3 regions of the Pandoraea pulmonicola genome follow, and region 2 is predicted to be linked to each of the others. Evidence: predicted binding sites of a transcription regulator. Region 2 holds the regulator's gene; each other region holds the start of a gene.
What was found. The regulator HrcA, encoded in region 2, represses chaperone genes, less so after heat shock. The targets are predictions, from matches to a motif close to TTAGCACTCNNNNNNNNNGAGTGCTAA.
Positions count from the first base shown of each region.

Region 1: groES (co-chaperone GroES) is a predicted target of HrcA. The motif match lies at 1,290-1,316, and genes of this name have one in related genera.
Region 3: rpoH (RNA polymerase sigma factor RpoH) is a predicted target of HrcA. The motif match lies at 1,857-1,883, and genes of this name have one in related genera.

Region 1 covers NZ_CP010310.2:4,387,967-4,391,243, reverse strand. Annotated here, with positions in the region: partial or broken gene RO07_RS18740 (IS110 family RNA-guided transposase) at 1-1,215, shown strand, start outside; gene groES (co-chaperone GroES) at 1,395-1,688, shown strand; gene groL (chaperonin GroEL) at 1,737-3,277, shown strand, end outside.
Region 2 covers NZ_CP010310.2:4,762,039-4,765,315, forward strand. Annotated here, with positions in the region: gene RO07_RS26760 (DUF6600 domain-containing protein) at 1-637, opposite strand, end outside; gene hrcA (heat-inducible transcriptional repressor HrcA) at 884-1,912, opposite strand; gene RO07_RS20370 (NAD kinase) at 2,030-2,938, shown strand; gene recN (DNA repair protein RecN) at 2,962-3,277, shown strand, end outside.
Region 3 covers NZ_CP010310.2:588,817-592,093, reverse strand. Annotated here, with positions in the region: gene ybiB (DNA-binding protein YbiB) at 48-1,001, shown strand; gene RO07_RS02620 (nuclear transport factor 2 family protein) at 1,313-1,696, opposite strand; gene rpoH (RNA polymerase sigma factor RpoH) at 1,919-2,857, shown strand.

The DNA.
Region 1 (3,277 bases), 370 kb from region 2:
CAAACTGCAATGCAAAACTTTCCTCTTCATGACGCCGTCGATGTCTTCATCGGCGTCGACGTCGGCAAAGGCCACCACCATGCCGTGGCCCTCGATCGCAACGGCCGTCGCCTCTACAACAAGGCCCTGCCTAACGATGAGACACAGCTGCGAGCCCTCATCAATGAGCTCAAGGTGCACGGCCGACTTCTGTTCGTCGTCGATCAGCCCGCCACCATTGGCGCGCTGCCGCTCGCCGTCGCCCAAGACGCCGGTGCACTCGTCGCCTACTTACCCGGCCTGGCCATGCGCCGCATCGCTGACCTGCACGCCGGCGAAGCCAAGACCGATGCACGTGACGCCGCCGTCATCGCCGAAGCCGCGCGCTCCATGCCGCATACGCTGCGCTCGCTGCGGCTGGCCGATGAGCCGCTCGCCGAGCTGACCATGCTGTGCGGCTTCGACGATGATCTGGCCGCCCAAGTCAATCAAACCAGCAACCGCATTCGCGGCTTACTCACGCAGATTCATCCCGCGCTCGAGCGCGTGCTCGGGCCTCGCCTGGATCACCCCGCCGTGCTTGATCTGCTTGAGCGCTACCCCTCGCCTGCAGCACTGACGGCCGCGGGCCAAAAAACGCTGGCGAATCGCCTGATCAAGCTCGCACCACGCATTGGCAAGAGCCTGGCCGCTGACATCGCGCAGGCGCTTACCGAACAAACCGTAGTCGTGCCTGGTACTCATGCCGCCACGCTGGTCATGCCGCGTCTGGCCCAGCAACTAGCAGCCCTACGCAAGCAACGCGACGAGATTGCCGCCGAAGTCGAGCGCCTGGTGCAAAGCAACCCTCTTTGGCCGGTCCTGAGTAGCATGCCCGGAGTCGGGCTCAGGACCGCAGCACGACTCCTGACCGAGGTGGCGCACAAGGCCTTTGCCTCGGCCGCCCATCTGGCCGCGTATGCGGGTCTCGCGCCGGTCACCCGGCGCTCTGGTTCCTCGATTCGAGGCGAACACCCCTCCCGGCGTGGCAACAAGGTACTCAAACGCGCCTTGTTTCTCTCAGCCTTTGCCGCCCTGCGAGACCCGATCTCACGCGCCTACTACAGCCGAAAGATCCAGCAGGGCAAGCGCCACAACCAGGCACTTATCGCGCTGGCTCGCCGGCGCTGCGACGTGCTCTTTGCCATGCTGCGCGACGGCACTTTTTATCAACCGAAAACCGCCCCTAGTGCTTGACTAATTACATAGGGGCACCCCCCCACCCCCGGGAAAACCCCGAGTCTTGAAATCGTAAAACCCCGTCCCTATAATTAGCACTCGTTGGCGCAGAGTGCTAACGCCATGAATTCACCGAATATGCAAACGATTGCATATTAGAGTTTTGACGATCTCACTAAGAGAAAGAGGAGCCTGTAATGAAGAACCTTCGTCCCTTGCATGACCGCGTTATTGTCAAGCGCCTGGACAACGAAACGAAGACCGCATCGGGCATCGTGATTCCGGACGCCGCTGCTGAAAAGCCGGATCAGGGTGAAATCCTGGCCGTCGGCCCGGGCAAGAAAGACGATCAAGGCAAGTCGATCGCACTCGACGTGAAGGTGGGCGACCGCGTTCTGTTCGGCAAGTACGCCGGCCAAAGCGTGAAGGTCGATGGCCAGGAACTCCTGGTCATGCGCGAAGAAGACATCATGGCCGTGGTGGCCGAGTAAGTCTGTCCCCCGCAGACATCTACGTAAAGTATTCAAGGAGTTAATGCAATGGCAGCTAAAGAAGTCGTTTTTGGCGATTCCGCTCGTGCCAAGATGGTCGAGGGTGTCAACATCCTCGCTAACGCCGTCAAGGTGACCCTGGGCCCGAAGGGTCGCAACGTGGTGCTCGAGCGCAGCTTCGGCGGCCCGACCGTGACGAAGGACGGTGTGTCGGTCGCCAAGGAAATCGAACTCAAGGACAAGCTCCAGAACATGGGCGCGCAAATGGTCAAGGAAGTGGCTTCCAAGACCAGCGACAACGCCGGTGACGGTACCACCACCGCCACGGTGCTGGCCCAGTCGATCGTTCGCGAAGGCATGAAGTACGTTGCCTCGGGCATGAACCCGATGGACCTCAAGCGCGGTATCGACAAGGCCGTTGCCGCCGCCATCGAGGAACTGCGCAAGATCAGCAAGCCGTGCACGACGAACAAGGAAATCGCGCAAGTCGGCTCGATCTCGGCCAACAGCGACACCTCGATCGGTGACTACATCGCCAAGGCGATGGACAAGGTCGGCAAGGAAGGCGTGATCACCGTCGAAGACGGCAAGTCGCTGCAAGACGAACTGGACGTTGTCGAAGGTATGCAATTCGACCGCGGCTACCTGTCGCCGTACTTCATCAACACCCCGGAAAAGCAAGTCGCGATCCTGGAGAACCCGTACGTCCTGCTGTTCGACAAGAAGGTGTCGAACATCCGTGACCTGCTGCCGGTGCTCGAGCAAGTCGCCAAGGCCGGCCGTCCGCTGCTGATCATCGCCGAAGACGTCGAGGGCGAAGCCCTGGCAACGCTGGTGGTCAACAACATCCGCGGCATCCTGAAGACCTGCGCCGTCAAGGCTCCGGGCTTCGGCGATCGTCGCAAGGCCATGCTGGAAGACATCGCCATCCTGACGGGCGGCCAGGTCATCGCCGAAGAAATCGGTCTGACGCTGGAAAAGGCGACGCTCAACGAACTGGGCCAGGCCAAGCGTATCGAGATCGGCAAGGAAAACACCATCATCATCGACGGTGCCGGCGAGGCTGCCAACATCGAAGCGCGCGTGAAGCAAATCCGCGCCCAGATCGAAGAAGCCACGAGCGACTACGACCGTGAAAAGCTGCAAGAGCGCGTGGCCAAGCTGGCCGGCGGTGTTGCCGTGATCAAGGTCGGCGCCGCGACCGAAGTCGAAATGAAGGAAAAGAAGGCGCGCGTGGAAGACGCGCTGCACGCTACCCGCGCTGCCGTGGAAGAAGGCATCGTCCCGGGCGGTGGTGTGGCACTGCTGCGTGCTCGCGTGGCCGTCTCGGGCATCAAGGGCGACAACGCTGATCAGGACGCCGGTATCAAGATCGTCCTGCGCGCCATGGAAGAGCCGCTGCGCCAGATCGTCGCCAACGGCGGCGAAGAAGCCAGCGTGGTCGTGGCCAAGGTCGTGGAAGGCAAGGGCAACTTCGGCTACAACGCATCGACCGGCGAGTACGGCGATCTGGTCGAAATGGGCGTTGTCGACCCGACCAAGGTAACCCGCACCGCGCTGCAAAACGCCGCTTCGGTTTCGGGCCTGCT
Region 2 (3,277 bases):
GCACCCATTGATCGAAGGCGTCCGCGACCAGCGGGCCAGTCGGCTGCTGCGTCAAATTCTGGCCAACGAAGGCCACGCGCTGCCCCTGCTGCAACGGCACCGACGCGCCCTGCCCGTACGCCGTGCCGGCCCCACGCCAGACGCTGACCGTCGTCACGCCGTTCGGATCGACGTCGACGCGGTACTCGCCAGCCTGTTGCGGCACGAACGCCAGGTTCGGCGTATCGATCTCGTAAGGTTGATTCGGGTCGTAGCCGCGAAGACGCACGCCGAGCGTGCCCTGCGTTACGTTCAGTTGCACATTCTGATCGGTGACGGCCGACAGCGCGACGCTGGTGGAAGCGCCAATGCGCACGGCCGTGCCGCCCACGTGCATTTCCGCGCTGCTGTTGCGGTCGACCCAGACGGCGTCGCCGGTGGTAAGCGGCCGGTTGCGGTTGGCATAGCGCCAGTCGCTGGTGCCTGCCGGGGCGTAAGTCACGGTGCCAGCGAATTCGTTCAGGCGGGCGACCCGCCCAGGGGGATCGGCGCTCTGTGCCTGCGCAAACGCCGGGATGCCGGCCGCGCCCATCGCACCCAGCGCAAGCCCAACGCCTAGATAGCGAACCATCGTCCGCCAGGAAATGAGGGGTTTCATAAACACTCCGGGCCGTTCGGCCAAACGCGCCGTACGTTGTCAGAGCGCGTCATTTCGTTATTCCGTCCGAATCCTTCGGCGGGCGCCGCCGCGTCGAGCACCACCTCGAACCCGCGATCCGGCTCACCACAAGTGACACTTCGAGCCTAAGCCTGCCGTGTGTGACAGCGTGTAAAGGAGTGCTACGGGGATGTAACCGACGGAAAGCCGGCGAGCGTCGCCATGCCGGCCCCCGGTCACGGCGTCTCAGTGCTGGCTGAGCGCGTGCGACAGGAGTTTGGCCGTGATGTCGACGATCGGGATCACGCGCTCGTAGGCCATGCGCGTCGGGCCGATCACGCCGAGCGTGCCGACGACCTCGCCGTCGACTTCGTACGGCGCGGTGACGACCGTCATCTCCTCGATCGGCACGAGGCTGGACTCGCCCCCGATGAAGATCTGCACGCCCTCCGCACGGCTCGACACGTCGAGCAGTTGCAGCAGGCTCGTCTTGGACTCGAAGACGTCGAAGAGCTTGCGCAGCCGCTCCATGTTCGACGACAGATCCTCCACGCCCAGCAGGTTGCGCTCGCCGGAGATCAGTACGCTCTCGCGCGTGGTGTCGGCCATGGCGTCGCTGCCCGCCTCGACGGCGGCCTGCATCAGTGCGCTCATGTCGGTGCGCAGGGCATCGAGCTCGCCGCGCAAGAAAGCGCGGACATCGTCGAAACTCTGGCCGCCGAAGTGCGCGTTCAGATAGTTCGCCGCCTCGACCAGTTGCGCCGGGGAATAATCTTTTTCGGTCAGGATGATGCGATTCTGCACATCGCCTTCGGGCGTGACGATGATCAGCAGCACCCGCTTGTCGGAAAGACGCAGGAATTCGATTTGCCGGAACGTCTGGCTGCGGCGCGGCGTCAGCACCACGCCCGCGAACTGCGACAGGTTCGAGAGCACCTGCGCGGCCGAGGCCACCAGTTGCTGCGGGCCGGCCGGCTGCAGGCGGTTCTGGACCTGGGAGGCCAGTTGATGCACGGCTTCTTCGAGCGGGCGCACCGAGAGCATGGTGTCCACGAACAGCCGGTAGCCCCGCGGCGTGGGCACGCGCCCGGCCGAGGTGTGCGGGCTGGCCACGAAACCGAGCGCCTCCAGATCGACCATCACGTTGCGGATGGTGGCCGGCGACAGGTCGAGTCCCGAGTAGCGGGAGAGCGTGCGCGAGCCGACCGGCTGGCCATCCGCGATGTACCGTTCGATCAGGGTTTTGAGGAGAGTCTGCGCACGTTGATCTAGCATGGCAAAAATTGTAACGCGAAATATGCGTACGCGGCGTGCGGCGTACTCGGGAGTGAACGCCGTGGTGTGGCGTGCTTGCCAATGGTTGCTGTCATCGACTTATGGTGTAATGGCGGCATGAAAACAGGGAGCCCTTTCAAGACCGTGGCGCTCGTCGGGAAGTACCATGCCGACGGCGTTGCCGAGCCATTGCTCACACTCGCGGCGTGCATTGCCCAGCGCGGGCATCATGTCGTGTTCGAGCGCGATACCGCACATAACATCGGCGCCGACGCCGGCCGTTACGACACGCTCGACATCCTCGAAATCGGTACGAAGGCCGATGTGGCCGTCGTGGTGGGCGGCGACGGGACGATGCTCGGCGTCGGCCGGCAGCTCGCCGCCTCGAAGGTGCCGCTCATCGGCGTGAACCACGGGCGCGTCGGCTTCATCACCGATATTCCGCTCGACGAGATGCGCCAGGTCGTGCCGGCCATGCTCGAAGGGCATTTCGAAGCGGAGCAACGCACATTGCTCGCCGCGCGCATCGAGCGCGACGGCAAGACGCTCTACGACACCCTTGCCTTCAACGACGTGGTCGTGAACCGCTCGGGCATCTCGGGCATGGTCGAGCTGCGCGTGGACGTCGACGGCCGCTTCATGTACAAGCAGCGCTCGGACGGCCTCATCGTGGCCACTCCGACCGGCTCGACAGCCTATGCGCTCTCGGCCACCGGGCCGATTCTGCATCCGCGCCTGGGCGGCGTGGTGCTCGTGCCGATCGCGCCGCACGCGCTGTCGAACCGTCCGATCGTGCTGCCCGACTCCAGCAACATCGTCATCACGATCACGGGCGGGCGCGAGGTCGGCGCCAACTTCGACATGCAGTCGTTTGCCGAACTGCGTCAGGGCGATCGGATCCTGGTGAGCCGCTCCGAGCATCAGGTGACGTTCCTGCACCCGGTCGGCTACAACTACTACGCCACGCTGCGCCGCAAGCTGCACTGGAACGAGCATATCTCCGACGAAGATACGCCGCAGAACTGAACACACGCCTCCTTCGACACCTCATGCTACGCAGTCTCTCGATTCGCGATTTCGTGATCGTCGATCGCCTCGATCTGGAATTCTCCGCCGGCTTCACCGTGTTTTCGGGGGAGACCGGCGCGGGCAAATCGATCCTGATCGACGCGCTGGCGCTGGCGATGGGCGAGCGCGGCGACGCCAGCATGGTGCGCACGGGGCAATCCCGTGCCGACATCACCGCCGAGTTCGCCGCCGACGCCTCGGCCCGCCCCGATCTCGAAGCCTGGTTGCAGGCGCAGGCGCTCTCGCTCGAAGAGCATGGCGGCGTGCTGCTGCGCCGCGTGCTCGACACGAGCGGGC
Region 3 (3,277 bases), 1.7 Mb from region 2:
GGCGCACTCGCGACCCGCGCCGTCCTCCGAACCGATCCCGACGTGTCATGACCCCTGCCGCTCCCTTTGCCTGTGCGCCGTTGCTCAAGATCATCGCCCGGGGGGCCAAGGGCGCACGCGCGCTCAGCGCCGACGAAACACGTACGCTGTTCGACGCGATTCTGGCCGACCAGGTGGCCCCGGCCGAGCTCGGCGGCGTGCTGATCGCGTACCGGATCAAAGGCGAGACACCGGTCGAACTGCGCGCCATGCTCGACGCCGCGCACGCCACCTTCACGCCGCTCACGGCGCCCGCCGACGCCCCGCCACCCGTGCTGCTGCCCAGCTACAACGGGGCGCGCAAACAACCCAATCTGACGCCGCTGCTCGCCCTTCTGCTCGCGCGCGAAGGCATCCCGGTGCTCGTTCACGGCCAGCATCACAGCGGCGCGAATCGGGTCGGCACGCAGGCGATCTTCGCGGAACTGGGCTACGAGGCTTGCCAGTCGGGCGCGCAGGCCGAAGCGGCCTTGCAGGCTCGGCGCGTCGCCTACTTGCCGATCGCGGCGCTCTCCCCCGCGCTGGAGCGCCTGCTCGAAATGCGCGCCGCGCTGGGCGTGCGCAATTCAGGGCACACGGTGGTCAAGCTGCTGCAACCGTTTGCGGGGCCGGCGCTGCGGCTGATCAACTACACCCATCCGGAATATCGGGACACGCTCGGCGAGATGTTCCGCGATGCGGGCAACAGTCCCGCCCCCGGCGTCCTTCTCTCACGAGGCACGGAAGGCGAACCCGTCGCGGACGCCCGCCGTCAGGCCGCCATCGAGGGCTTTAGCGACGGCACGCTCCGGCTCTGGCAGGAGGCGGAAGACGGTGCGACAGGCGCACCGCCCGTGCTGCCCGCGGCCGACGCTGCGGCCACCGCCCGCTGGATCGAGGCGGTACTGGCGGGAGACGCCAGGATTCCCGGGCCGATCGCGCGCCAGCTCGGCGTCATTCGTGGAGCGCTGGGGCTCGACTGACGAAGGCGCTTGACGGGGTGGAGACGTGTAGGCGGGGCTGACGCCAGAGGCCAGAGGCCAGAGATGGGTTTCATGCCGTGTCCGCTTCGTCAAGAATGCACGAAGCGCCCCCAGTCGCCGATTCTGCCTATATCGAGCCAAAACCACGGCATTCGCTCGAAAGCCGTCCGAGTGGCCGTCAAATCAGAAAAATATCAATTATTCGGAACATTTTGTCCCGAAATAAATCCAATCTTCAGATTTTAGAGATCACGCTCGATGGGTGACGAAGGCAGAGGCGAACGGACGGGCAAGCCGCCGAAAGCCAGGCCTCAGTCCGCCGACGCCAAACGGGTCGCCTGCCAGGAGATGAGCCGCCATTCCTCGGCTTCGCGCACGTGCACCGCCGTATAGGCCATCTGCGACTCGAGCGAGCCCGTGGCCGTTTCCAGCTCGACCCAGACCTTGCCCGTCACGACCACGGTGTCGCCGAACTGGCGCAGTTCCTGCGCCCGGATGTCGATATCGAGGTATCGGCGGCGGCCCGACGTAAGCGCGTCGAGGAATTCGCGTTTGGTTTCGCGTTTGCCGTTGGAATGCACGTAGTGCATGCCGTCTGCCAGGAGTGAGTCCAGTTGTTCGACGTCGCCCTCGACCATCGCGCCAAACCGCGCAGTCTCGAGCGCACGCACCGCGTCGATATGCTTACCAGCCATGCTGATCTCCCATCTTCGCCGGCACCGAACGCCCCCGGCTTGGGTTGCAATTTACACCATCCGCGTGACGTTTGCGCCAGTGAGTTTCCTCGTTTGACGGGGGGTGCTGGAAAACCCCGAGAGGTCGGAAACTTCCCGTCCTGTAAGGGTTCTAACGTCTTTAGCACTCATCTGGATAGAGTGCTAAAATGCTTTCCCAAAGGCTAATCAGGAGTCCACCACTTGAGTACTGCCGCCACATTGCATCCGACGACGCCGGCCACCGGCACGGCGCCGACTTCGCGTGCCCTTGCTCTTGCCCCGTCGGCATTGATGCTGCCGGGCAGTCTGGGCAATATCGACAGCTATATTCAGGCTGTTCACCGCATCCCCATGCTTTCCGCCGAGGAAGAGCAGACGCTCGCCAAGCGCCTGCGGGAACACGACGATCTCGAAGCCGCCCGCAAGCTGGTGCTCTCGCACCTGCGCCTGGTGGTGTCGATCGCGCGTAACTACCTCGGCTACGGCCTGCCGCATGCCGACCTGATCCAGGAAGGCAACATCGGTCTGATGAAGGCCGTCAAGCGCTTCGATCCCTCGCAGGGCGTGCGACTCGTGTCGTATGCCATGCACTGGATCAAGGCCGAGATTCACGAGTACGTGCTGCGCAACTGGCGTACGGTCAAGGTTGCCACGACCAAGGCCCAGCGCAAGCTCTTCTTCAACCTGCGCAGCCAGAAGCAGGGCTTGCAGGCTTTCACGCCGGAAGAGATCGATCAGGTCGCGCGCGATCTGAACGTCAAGCGCGAAGACGTCATCGAGATGGAAACGCGCATGTCCGGCGGCGACATCGCGCTCGAAGGTCATGGCGACGACAGCGACAGCGCGAGCTTCGCCCCGATCGCCTACCTGGCCGATACGCATCAGGAACCGACCGCCGTGATCGCCGCGCGCGAGCGCGACCATCTGCAAAGCGACGGTCTGCAAACGGCGCTCGCCCGCCTTGACTCGCGCAGCCGCCGCATCATCGAAGCGCGCTGGCTGGCGGTCGACGATGACGGCAGTGGCGGCGCCACGCTGCACGAGCTGGCGGAAGAATTCGGCGTGTCCGCCGAACGTATCCGTCAGATCGAAGTGGCCGCGATGAAGAAGATGAAGGGCGCGCTGCAAGCGTATGCCTGACGTCACGCGCAAGTCACGCGACAAAATGCCGCACGCCGCCGACGCAGTTCGGTAACGCCGCGGCGCGGCGATGCAACACATCCCCCGAGGCCCCGCGAGATTCGCGGGGCCTTTGTTTGGCGGCCGCCCTCGCATGCCGGGCGCCGGTTCCCGCCCGGCACTCCACCACTTCACCCATCGCCCCCTCGCATTGCGGACATCCAAAGTTCACGGACCATCTGTGCCTGACTTGATGCATCGCAAGGTGAGCCGACTCGCTCGTCGATAGAATCAGTTCGTACGTGGCCATGCCGCGTGCGAAGGACGGCCCGGGGGCCGTTCGCCGCGCCGAATCCGTGTCTCGAATCCGCTCCTCGCCGATCGCCGTCAATGGCGCCGGCTCTGCATCGAACTGGCGTTGTGTGCGTGTCATCCGCCCCC